3 regions of the Peribacillus sp. YIM B13481 genome follow, and region 3 is predicted to be linked to each of the others. Evidence: riboswitches for the same ligand, from Rfam matches in the RefSeq annotation. Region 3 holds a riboswitch; each other region holds the start of a gene.
The links. A riboswitch is a leader RNA that binds a small molecule or an ion and turns the genes downstream of it on or off. The one in region 3 is predicted to bind S-adenosylmethionine.

Region 1: linked by a shared signal. The riboswitch ahead of ACFX4X_RS23175 (ABC transporter permease) and the one ahead of ACFX4X_RS06520 (methionine biosynthesis PLP-dependent protein) in region 3 are both predicted to bind S-adenosylmethionine.
Region 2: linked by a shared signal. The riboswitch ahead of mtnW (2,3-diketo-5-methylthiopentyl-1-phosphate enolase) and the one ahead of ACFX4X_RS06520 (methionine biosynthesis PLP-dependent protein) in region 3 are both predicted to bind S-adenosylmethionine.

What each region holds. Positions count from the first base shown of each region.
Region 1 covers NZ_JBHZPE010000069.1:6,709-10,925, forward strand. Annotated here, with positions in the region: gene ACFX4X_RS23165 (BlaR1 family beta-lactam sensor/signal transducer) at 1-877, shown strand, start outside; gene blaI (penicillinase repressor BlaI) at 858-1,238, shown strand; SAM riboswitch class I at 1,619-1,729, shown strand; partial or broken gene ACFX4X_RS23175 (ABC transporter permease) at 1,833-1,962, shown strand; gene ACFX4X_RS23180 (MetQ/NlpA family ABC transporter substrate-binding protein) at 2,040-2,879, shown strand; partial or broken gene ACFX4X_RS23185 (ATP-binding protein) at 3,328-4,217, opposite strand, start outside.
Region 2 covers NZ_JBHZPE010000004.1:21,689-25,905, forward strand. Annotated here, with positions in the region: gene ACFX4X_RS04285 (2-hydroxy-3-keto-5-methylthiopentenyl-1-phosphate phosphatase) at 1-573, opposite strand, end outside; gene mtnW (2,3-diketo-5-methylthiopentyl-1-phosphate enolase) at 580-1,812, opposite strand; SAM riboswitch class I at 1,917-2,069, opposite strand; gene ACFX4X_RS04295 (pyridoxal phosphate-dependent aminotransferase) at 2,199-3,371, opposite strand; gene ACFX4X_RS04300 (carbon-nitrogen family hydrolase) at 3,471-4,217, shown strand, end outside.
Region 3 covers NZ_JBHZPE010000006.1:133,214-137,430, reverse strand. Annotated here, with positions in the region: gene fumC (class II fumarate hydratase) at 1-1,148, opposite strand, end outside; SAM riboswitch class I at 1,485-1,598, shown strand; gene ACFX4X_RS06520 (methionine biosynthesis PLP-dependent protein) at 1,686-2,798, shown strand; gene metC (cystathionine beta-lyase) at 2,795-3,976, shown strand; gene ACFX4X_RS06510 (type B 50S ribosomal protein L31) at 4,087-4,217, opposite strand, start outside.

The DNA.
Region 1 (4,217 bases), on a different contig from region 3:
AAAATCAATAAGGAAAAGCGTCTTTATTTATGTGTTGGCCAGTATCATTTTGACAATCCAATTACCTTTCGTTTTCGCATTTGCGACGGAAAAAGACCGATACTATTTTAAAAATGACAGAGTAGTTTATGAAGATTTACATCAATTCTTTAAAGGGTATGAAGGAAGCTTTGTTTTATATGATCATAACGCACAGCAATATCGCATTTATAATGAAGAGAAAAGTACTTTGCGGGTATCACCTGATTCCACATACAAAATCTATAGTGCCTTATTTGCACTAGAATCAAATGTGATATCACCCGAAGAATCCACTCTTTCCTGGGATGGGACTGAGCAACCCTATGACGCTTGGAATATGGATCAGGATGTCTCATCCGCTTTACAAAATTCGGTAAACTGGTATTTCCAAGAATTAGATCGCAGGACAGGATTTGAAACAATACAATCCAATCTGCAAGCGATAAATTATGGAAATGCCGATGTATCCGGGGAATTGGGTGAATTCTGGCTCGAATCCTCATTGAAAATTTCTCCAGTCGAGCAAGTCCAACTGCTGCAAGCCTTTTATTACAATCAATTGCGATATAAGGAAATGCATATCCAAGCTGTGAAGGACGCCCTGCTCTTAGAAAAGAATGAGGAAGCTCGCCTATCAGGAAAAACAGGTACAGGAACAGTGAATGGAAAAAACATCAATGGTTGGTTTATCGGGTATGTAGAGACGAAGAACGATACTTATTTCTTTGCTACCAATATACAAAATGAAGATGATTCATCTGGAAGCAAGGCGGGAGAAATTACTTTATCAATTTTAAAAGATTTAGGAATCTATAAAGAAAATGGAGGGGAGAAAAGTGGAGAAAAACATTCCTAGCATATCAGAATCAGAATGGGAAATCATGAACGTGCTTTGGGATAAAGCCCCTCAAACAGCAAATGACATCATAGTTTCCTTACAGGAGAGTACCGATTGGAAGCCGAAAACCATACGCACTCTTCTCGATCGATTGGTTCAAAAAGATGTAGTAGGTGTCGATAAAAATCTAAGAATTTACACCTTTTACCCGCTCTATACACAGGAAGAGTGCCAGCGTGCCGAGACCGAATCATTTATCAACCGTATTTATGGAGGTGCCCTGAAATCCATGCTTGTCCAATTCATTCAGGAAGATGCCCTATCTGATGATGATATCAATGAACTACGCTTTATTTTAAATAAAACACCTAAAAAATAATACTATAAAAAAAGCGATTTGGGATTTTTCCAAATCGCTTTTTTCGGTCGAAATCGAAATAGCGGCGGACATATTTCCCATGTAATTATCTGCGTAGTTTGATACGAAAAAAATCAGAACTTTCGTCTTAATAATAGTTATGCATGAATTTAATTCAATAGATGTTTTTATCACGCTTCTTGATAGTGAAGGCTTCTGCAGGGCCTGGAACAAGCAATCGTAAGGGCTACAGGAACAAGACATTTAACGCAATCATTCGTAAATTCAAATTAATTGAACATTTTTTTGATTGACACTACCATTTGGTCATGATAAGATCACTGTCATACTATATTAACGCTGAATTTAAAATATTTCGTTTAATTGAATATATTGTTTGACTCTTATCAAGAGAGGTGGAGGGACTGTGCCCTGTGAAGCCCGGCAACCGTCAGTTAATTAACTGATATGGTGCCAATTCCTGCAAAGCAATGTGCTTTGGAAGATGAGAGAAAGGATTGTTTAACCAACCTTTCTACTCATGTGTAGAAAGGTTTTTTTGAGGAGAAAAAACTTTCCTTTCCCCTGTATACTTCGGACAAACTAACATACTAAGAGCTGGTGCCAGCATTAATTTCAGGTATTACAGTTACAACAATCCTTCTAGTTGGTTGCTGGGGTTGGTGCAGGTGGTTTAGGTAATTTGTTATATCTTGAAGGGTTTCAGCTCAATAATAATGATGTTTAGTCATTGTTTTTTATTCAATTTATAGGTGATATATTTACAACAAAAATAGATAAACGATAAGGGAGAAATGAATTATGAAAAAGTGGATATCAACTTTAGCAGTTTCCTCAGCATTAGTATTAAGTTTAGCAGCTTGCGGTACGACTAACAGCGGATCAGATTCTTCAGACAAAGAAAAGAAAATCCTTGTGGGTGCATCAAACATTCCACATGCTGAAATTTTAGAAGAGGCAAAGCCATTATTAAAGGAAAAGGGAATTGATTTAGAAATTAAAACATTCCAAGATTATATTATTCCGAACACAGCGTTAGCTGATAAAGAGATTGATGCAAATTATTTCCAACACGTTCCATATCTTAAATCAGTGTTAAAAGAGAATCCAGACTATGACTTTGTAAATGCGGGTGCTATTCATATTGAGCCAATCGGCATTTACTCTAAAAAGTATGATAGCTTAAAAGATCTTCCAAAAAACGGTACAGTTATTATGCGTAATGCTGTAGCTGAACAAGGACGTATTCTATCTATTTTTGAAAAAGAGGGCGTTATTAAGCTAAAAAAAGGCCTCAATAAAACAGAAGCTACGATTAATGATATTGTAGAAAATCCTAAAAACTTAACTTTTAATGCAGATATAGAAGGTGGCCTATTACCTCAAATTTATAATAACAACGAAGGTGATGCGGTTGTTATTAATGCGAACTATGCGTTAGATGCAGGGCTAGATCCGCTTAAAGACCCAATCGCTGTTGAATCGGGTGAAGATAATCCATATGCAAACATTATCACTGTACGTAAGGGCGATGAAAATAAAGAGACAGTAAAAGCGTTAGTAGAAGTACTTCGCTCTAAAGAAATACAAGACTTCATTACTAAAAAATATAAAGGTGCAGTCATACCAGTATCTAAATAAAATACCCTTTCATGAACTATACCCCGAATAATGGACACTTCGAAAAAGGTCCATTACTCGGGGTTCTTCTATGTCTATACACTAGAAAAGCAAAAAATCCGTTTACAAAAAGCCGCTTAATAGAAGCTACAAAAAAACTTAAAGCGTAAATTTCTTAAACATAAATACTTAACTAAACTCAAAGTCATAAGGAGGAAGCCCTACTATGAATGTTAAAATGCAAAACAAACAAAATCAACTAATTGAGAGAATTACGGATCAACATCTAGTTATTCTGTGAGGATATTGCCGTCGTCACGGTCAATCCTCTCATGTCAAAAGAAACTAAGAAAATCGTGATAATATGCAATCCAAAAGTGATACAAAGATTACATAAAATATTGTATAAGATATACCAATCATTCAATATTTGTAAGTAGTCATATCCAGTCGACACCGACGTATGTAATCACCGAAAAGCCTTTCCCATGAAAGAAATTAAAAGAATCCTTTGATAAGAAAGAAAATAGATGGGAAGAATAACATTAACTGTTGTTCCTTTATTTATTTCACTTTCAATAACTATCTTTCCTTGATGTGCTTTCACAATTTCATAGCAGATCATTAACCCTAAGCCAACCCCTTTTTCTTTGATACTATAAAAAGGTTCTCCAAGATATGGGATACGTTCTCTTGGAATCCCACATCCTTGATCGATAAAACAAATACTTACTTGATGACTATCAAGTGTATCGATTTGAACCAAAATTTCTCCTCCCGTTGACATCGCTTCAATTGCATTTTCTAAGATATTGATAAACACTTGTTTTATTTGGTTTCCTTCACAAGGTATGTAGGGAATTTCTGATTTAAGCTCTGTTCTGATCTGTATATTTTTCATCATTGCTTGAGGTTGCAGTAGCGTTATAACTTGTTCTGCTAACATGCTCAAATTATTGAGTTGAACCTTTACTGCTTGTGGTTTAGCTACTATCATAAGTCTATTTGTGATTACTTCTATTTGTTCAATTTCCGATGATATTACATCTATGTACCACTGATTTTCTTTATTTTTCATTGATTGTATTAGTTGTATAAATCCTTTAATAGTTGTTAGTGGATTTCGAATTTCATGAGCTATTGCTGTAGCTAATTTCCCTACCACATCAAGCTTCTCTGATTTTCGCAGTAATTCTTCTGTTTTTAAACGTTCAGTGATATCTCGAGAAATAACCATAGCAACCTCTTTTTCACCTAATCTAAAGATATCGATGATTAACTCAGTATCTATTTTCTCCTCAATTTTAAAAACATATTCATCTCGGAAAGTGAAGTTATGTTTTCCCTTTTCGGAATCTT
Region 2 (4,217 bases), on a different contig from region 3:
ACAATTCTCAAGCAGCATGTCACGGGCTATGACAAAATCGGCCTGTTTTGCCGCTTCAAAATCCGTTACTGAATCTCCAATAACGAGCTTAAAATCACCCGCACTCGCAATTCCCCTCATAATTGATGGCTTACAGCAACCGCAATCCTTATTACATTGGTCATCACAAGCGTGGGGCCACTCAATATAAATCTTTTCCTTATTGAAAAATGCATTGTTGCAATAAACGGAATCTGCTGGCAAGATATCATTTAAAAGAGGTGCAATGAAAAAATCCATGCCTCCACTTACAATATATAAAGGGATGTTGGCTTTTTTCGTATACTCAACGAATTCATTAAATCCTGGACGAATGCCGGCCGTCTCGCATACATATTGAATGATGTCATCCTTCAAGCCACTATCAAGCAAGGAAAACATATCACCGACCCCTGAAGATATACTGATTTTTTGCTGAAGGACATCGTCTTTCAACTTTTCCCACTCCGGTGGCGCAAATTTTTTCATGATAGAAATGATATTATCTGTGTTGGTGATCGTTCCATCGAAATCGCAAAAGATGATCGGTTTCATTATTTCTTACAAGCCTCCCCATAAAACAAGAGCTTTTTTTAGTCCTTCTTCCTCAGCCGCCGCTTCTGATAGGTCCTTTCCTGCTAGTACGGCTTCAACAGCAGAACGGAAAGCCTTGGCCCCGCCCTCTGCTCCGTCAGGGTGTCCGTGAATTCCACCTCCGGCATTAATGACACTGTCCAGCCCAAAATCCTTGATCAGGTCGGGAACCATGCCTGGATGAATGCCTGCAGAAGGTACAGGGAAGGCCTTTTTCCATGAAAATTCATCTTTTGTAAGAGCTTCAGCAATCGCTAATGTTTCCTTTTTTTCAAGTGCGACATTTCCATAAGGTGATGGGAACAAGGATAAATCCGCTCCTGATAACCTCACTAATTTACCAAGCAATAATGGATAGCCTATCCCATAAAATGATGAAGATGCCAATGCCCCGCTATATGCGGGGTGCGCCATGATCGGTAGTTTGATATGATCATGTTCACTTAAGGCTTGCAATACATCCAAACCATATGTATGAACGTTGAACAATAAAGCATCTGCCCCTGCTTCAGCCGCTTGCTTCGCCTTATCCAATAAATCAAATGTTTTCCCTGATAGATTGACAGCATATAAAGTTCGGTGGCCAGTCGTTTCAAAGACTTCATTCAAAATTCTTTTTCCCGTTTTTATTCTATCGAAAAATGGAGTCTGTTCCTGGTCAAAGAGAATCTCATCATCTTTAACTAGGTCAACACCTCCTAACGCTTGTTGCTTCAGTTGCTCATTATGGAAGGTTAGATCCCTTCCCAATACACCTTTAAAGATGCTCATCACCAGGGGCCTGTTAAATACCTCAATCTTTTCCCTTATGCCTGTAATGCCAAATTGCGGTCCCGGGAACGCTTTTTGAATAGCACCGACAAAATCCAGGTCGATCAGTTTTATTTCACCGTCCAATGAAAGTTTGCCGAAGACCGTCGTAAGGATTGCAGGTAAATCATTAGAGAAATTCCCAGCCGGATAGGCAATTTTAATTAGCGAACGGTACACTTTACGATTAAAGTAGCCGTTTGCCCTCTCTTCTTCAGATAGTGGCGTTACGGATACTACACGTCCCTTATGCTTTTCCAGTTGCTTCTGGACCAATTGGGGCAGGTCCGTCCATGTCCCCACAGTCAAACCTAAGGCAATGCTCTCTGCTTTTTTCTCATGATTTCCATTAAAGTCATGAATTAAATAAGTAGCGACTATCTCGCTCATCTGATCACTCCTATTACACGTTAGTAAACTCTCGAAGTCATTAACCTGGCATTGCTCTAAATGGCAAAAGCCCCTTCATATAAGAAGAGGCTTAAAAAGCCATCTTCTTATCTCCCAGCCATTGGCTGCAAGAATTAGCACCGTGCCTTGTGGATTTCATGAAAATCCGGCGAAGAATTCCGCCCCATTTTACAATGGAATTACGGTCGGTTGCTGGGCTTCATAGGGCTAGTCCCTCCACCTGCTCAAAATAAGAAAACGCTGATATATAGTTACAAATATCGAAAGATTTAGAATTTATTTTGTATTCTGACAGGTATTCCATACTTTGTCAATACGTTTTTAACCATTTAACGGTGGGATACATTGGATACCTCAATCCTTCGTTAAAACAAGTTTAGTGTGCGAATTCGTTCCACAGCCTCTTTTAACCGCTCTTCCGAAGTCAGAAGCCCTACCCTTACGTAACCCTCGCCAAATTCACCGAATCCATTTCCTGCGGCAACAGCTACGTGGGCATGCGTTAATAAATAGTCTGCAAAACTCTCTGACGTAAAGCCTTTTGGTACCTTGAGCCAGGCAAAAAACGATGCTTCAGGAGCTTTGACTTCCCAGCCGATTGCCCTTAATCCCTCAATGAAAACATTCCTGCGCCCCTCATACATCTTCACTAATTCCTCTACACAGCTCTGCGAGTCAAGCAATGCACTTGCCGCTGCTTCCTGTATCGCCGGGAAGAGACTCACATAAAGATGGTCTTGTAATAGTTCAAGAGCCTCTATGACACTTTTATTCCCCATTGCGAAGCCAACTCTCCACCCTGCCATATTGTATGTTTTCGATAGTGTGTATATTTCTATTCCTACATCCTTCGCTCCCTTTGCCTGGAGAAAGCTTGTCGGTTTTTTTCCGTCGAACCCTATCGCTCCATAAGCGAAATCGTGGACCACACAAATTGAATGCTCTCTTGCGTGGGAGACGGTTTCATAAAAAAAACTTTCAGTTGCAGAAGCACCAGTGGGGTTATTCGGATAGTTCAAGAACATCATTTTGGCTTTATCAAGCACGTCTTTATGTATAACTTTGTAATTCGGAAGAAAACCATTTTCTTCTGTCAAGGGCATGAATTCGGTTTTTGCCTGGGCTAACACTACACCTGAAAGATAATCCGGATAGCCGGGATCAGGAACCAGGATCGTATCACCTGGATTTAATAAACACTGCGGCAGTTCGACAAGACCTGCCTTTCCTCCAAAGAGAATCGCCACTTCACTATTTGGATCCAGCTTGACTCCATATTCACGTTCATAAAAGACGGCAGCGGCATCCTTTAAATATTGATGTCCCCGGAATGGTGAATATTTATGATTAATCGATCTTTCAGCAGCAGTCTGTAAACTTTTCACGATATGTTCAGGCGTAGGTTGATCAGGATTTCCCTGGCCTAAATTAATGACATCATGTCCTTGCGCCGTAATCGCATTGACTTTTGCGACAAGTGAGGCAAAAAACTGCTTTGGCAGGTCCTGAAGCTTTCCGGATTTTTCGAATTGCAACATTTATACACCTTCTCTGAAATTTCTTGAAATTCTAGTCACAAATGATATATGTTTATCATAGTCTTGTAAAGCATTTTTTACATGTGGGGGTTTTAAACGATGAAGTGGAAAATAGCCTGTATTCAAATGGATATAGCATTCGGGCAACCGGATATCAATTTTCAGGTTGCGGAACAATGGTTGGAAGAAGCAGCACGGTCAGAACCCGATATCGTCATTTTACCAGAGCTTTGGACAACTGGATACGACTTGACCAGGTTAAATGAGATTGCTGATCAAGAGGCGGAAAAAACGATTGAATTCCTTAAAACACAGGCAAGGAAACACGAGATTCACATCGTAGGCGGTTCCATTGCCAAAAAAACGAGCATGGGTATCTATAACACCATGATCATCATCAATAAGGATGGAAAACTCATTAAAGAGTATGATAAGCTTCACTTATTTCAATTGATGGATGAACATCGCTACCTGCAGCCAGGTGAAAAAGAAGGTTTATTCACTCTTGATGAAAAAATATGTGCTGGATTCATTTGTTATGACATCCGCTTCCCGGAATGGCAGCGAGCCCATGCTGTTCAAGGTGCCGAAGTTCTATTCGTAACCGCAGAATGGCCTAAGCCCAGACTCGATCACTGGAGAGCCTTATTGATTAGTCGTGCCATCGAGAACCAAGCCTATGTTGTAGCCGTTAATCGTTCAGGTTCGGATATCAATAATATATTTGCTGGTCATTCCTTGATTATTGATCCATGGGGAGTTATCGTAAGTGAAGCGGGAGAAGAAAACGAACTATTGACAGGCACCTTGGACTTCACTAAAGTTACGGAAGCACGTAACAAAATA
Region 3 (4,217 bases):
ATGTTGAAAGAGTGAATGCCTTCCGTCAATAATTTCACCGTTTGCAGGAAGTTAAAGATGATGACTGGTTTGAATACATTCAGTTCAAAGTTACCTTGGCTTGCTGCAAAGCCAATCGTAGCATCGTTACCCACAATTTGTGTCGCAATCATGGTAAGCGCTTCACTTTGTGTAGGATTGACTTTACCTGGCATGATGGAGCTGCCTGGCTCGTTTTCAGGAATGGCAATTTCGCCGATTCCGCTTCTAGGGCCACTTGCCAGCCATCTGACATCGTTCGCAATTTTCATTAAATCCGCTGCCAATGCTTTCAACGCACCGTGTGCGTAGACGATTTCGTTATGGCTTGTCAATGCATGGAACTTATTATCCGAAGTGACGAAGGGATGTCCTGTATCTGCTGCAATTTGTTTGGCGGAAAGTCCTGGGAATTCTTTTTTTGTATTGATTCCCGTTCCTACAGCCGTTCCGCCTAGGGCCAGGTTCAATAATTTTTGGCTGCTTTCCTGAATCATCGCGAGATCTTTATCGAGCATCGCTTTCCAACCGGAAATTTCTTGTCCCAAAGTCAGTGGTGTTGCATCTTGAAGATGTGTCCGGCCAATTTTCACGACATCCCAAAATTCTTTTTCTTTTGAATCGAAAGTATCACGAAGTGCTTTGATGGCAGGAACCAATTTTTCAGCGACTTCCATAAAGGCTGCAATATGCATGGCGGTCGGGAAAGTATCATTGGAGCTTTGTGCCTTGTTAACATCATCATTCGGGTGAAGGGTTTCGGATTCACCATTTTCTTTTAACCATTCATTCCCTTTGTTAGCGACCACTTCATTCACGTTCATATTACTTTGCGTACCGCTTCCCGTTTGCCAAACTACAAGTGGGAAATGTTCATCAAGCGTACCTTCAAGGATTTCGTCGCAAATCTTAACGATGGCATTCTTTTTAACCTCCGAAAGATCACCAAGATCATAGTTCACCTTTGCCGCAGCTTGTTTAACGTATGCAAATGCACGAACTAATTCAATCGGCATTTTTTCGTTACCGATTTTGAAATTGTTACGGCTTCTCTCCGTTTGTGCACCCCAATATTTATCGGCAGGAACTTTCACTTCACCCATCGTATCTCGTTCGATTCTGTATTCCATGTGTTCTCCTCCTATTGTTTGCACTATTCATCGAAGACCATATGTATATGAAATGAATAATGTCATATTATTCTTTCTCTCTATACATTGTACAAACTTTATTTTTTTAATGCAAAAATAACCGGCCATGCCTCCCCCTTTTTCTTTAAAATCCATTTAATATCGTGTTTATCCCTGGACCCATGAAAATTTTGGATATTCTTTTTAGACACATAAAGTGTTGGCACCGCTAGTCTCCAATTGCCCTATTCATGAAAATCAAAGCATTATCATCCAAAATGTTCTTGACAGTATTTTATATATATAGTAAATTCAAAAGAAATTGAATAATCTAAACTCTTATCGAGAGAGGTAGAGGGAATGGCCCGATGACACCTCAGCAACCTTCATTTGTTTCAAACCAATGAAAAGGTGCTAATTCCACAAGTTTGTGAACTTGGAAGATAAGAAGAATGACTCGTCCCTATTTAATCAAAGTCTTCTTCTTAAAGAAGACTTTTTTTTATTTTATTTAACTAAAAAGGAGCAGTGAAAACTATGTACAAAACTGAAACATATCTTGCTCAATTAGGAAATCGCAGTGAAACGGCGACAGGAACAGTCAATCCGCCAGTATACTTTTCAACAGCTTTTCGCCATGAAGGAATCGGCCAATCGACTGGATTTGATTATACAAGGACAGGTAATCCTACACGCCAACTATTGGAACGATCCATCGCCGATCTGGAAAAAGGCGACCAAGGGTATGCCTGCAGTTCAGGAATGGCAGCCATTTCTACTATACTGGCCTTATTTAAATCAGATGATGCATGGATTGTCAGCGAAGATCTTTATGGCGGTACATATCGTCTGTTGGAACAAGGGTTTAAGAAATGGGGATTGAAGTGCGACTATGTAAACACTTGTTGTTTGGAGGATATTGAAAAAGCCATCACTCCTCACACGAAAGCCATCTTCATCGAAACTCCCACTAACCCTCTTATGCAGCAAACAGACATTAGCGCCGTTGCAGCATTGGCCAAACGATTTAATTTATTGTTAATCGTTGATAACACTTTTTACACGCCTCTTATTCAACAACCCATCCTGCTTGGAGCAGATATTGTGATCCACAGTGCAACCAAGTATCTCGGTGGTCATAATGATGTGCTCGCTGGACTGATCGTTGCTAGCGGCGCTGAATTATGTGATGCACTTGCCTTCCATCATAATGGCATGGGAGCTGTCTTGAGCCCATTTGATTCCTGGCTGTTGATGCGCGGAATGAAAACCCTGGCATTGCGGATGGAACGTCATGAAAAGAATGCCAAGATACTTGTAGATTACTTGTCGGAACATGATTGTGTTACAGATGTATTGTATCCAGGTAGAGGCGGCATGATTTCATTCCGTATCATTGATGAAGCGGCGGTCAACCCATTTTTACAATCACTCTCATTAATTTCGTTTGCAGAAAGCCTTGGAGGGGTTGAAAGCTTCATCACCTATCCTGCTACACAAACACATGCCGATATACCGCTTGAAGTCAGAACGGCGAACGGGGTTTGCAATCGCCTGCTGCGCTTCTCCGTCGGCATTGAAGACAGCGAAGATTTGATCCAGGACTTACAGCAAGCATTCGCACATGTAAAAAGGGAGGCACTACGATGACCACTCATGATTTCAGCTTTGAAACCAAATTACTTCATAATCAACATAAATTCGATCCTGCAACAGGCGGTGTGAGCGTCCCCATTCAGCACGCATCCACTTTCCATCAATCCGATATCGATCAATTCGGCAAATATGATTACAGCAGAAGCGGGAACCCAACTCGCGAAGCACTGGAAGATATCATTGCCGAACTTGAGGAAGGCACTCACGGTTTTGCCTTTTCATCAGGTATGGCAGCCATTTCAACAGCTTTCCTGCTGTTGTCTGCCGGAGACCATATCGTCATTTCCGAAGATGTGTATGGCGGTACGTTCAGGATGGTCACAAACGTTTTGACGCGTTTCAATATTGAGCATACATTCGTTGACATGACGGACCTTGAAAGCATTAAAGCGGCCATTCAGCCAAATACGAGAGCCATATACATCGAAACGCCTTCAAATCCATTACTTAAAGTGACCGATATTAAAGCAGTATGTGATATCGCGAAAAAAGCCGGTGCCTTAAGTTTTGTTGATAATACATTCTTGACCCCAGCATTACAAAAACCACTGAATCTGGGCGCTGATGTTGTCCTTCATAGCGCAACGAAATTTTTATCCGGCCATAGTGATGTGATAGCTGGACTTGCCGTAGTAAAAGATCCGGATTTGGCAGTAAGACTCGGTTCCCTCCAAAACTCCTTTGGAGCGGTTCTTGGTGTACAGGACGCCTGGCTTGTAATGAGAGGTCTGAAAACCTTGTCCGTTAGAATGGAACACTCCCAAAAAGGGGCAGAAAAGATTGCCGCCTACTTAAATGAGCAGCCTTTGGTGAAAAAGGTTTATTATCCTGGCCTGGCCGATCATCCACAGCACGAAATCCAGCAAGGCCAGTCGCTTGGTGCAGGGGCGGTCCTATCATTTGAATTGGAAAGCGAAGAAGTCTTCCGCTCTTTCGTGAACACTGTCGAGCTTCCTGTCTTTGCCGTAAGCCTTGGAGCGGTCGAATCGATTTTATCCTACCCGGCCAAAATGTCCCATGCTGCCATGCCTGCTGATGAAAGGGAAAAGCGAGGCATCACGAACAGCTTGCTCCGCCTCTCTGTCGGACTTGAAAATCCGGACGATTTAATCAAGGATTTCGATGCTGCCCTCGTAAATATTGCAAAAGGGGAAGCAATTGCTGCAAAATGATTAAAGGATGGGTGCCTCATAAATTATGGGCACCCACTTGTTTGCATCATTTTAATTCTTTTTCAACCTATTAATAAATAAAGGCCAACGATTTCTCGATGGCCTCTCTTTCATTTCTTCATATTATATTTATCCAAAAAGCGGTCCACCCGTCCGCCTTTTTCAGCAAACTTCTGCTTTCCAGTATAAAAAGGGTGGGTATCTGAACTGATCTCCACTTTTAATAACGGATACGTTTGCC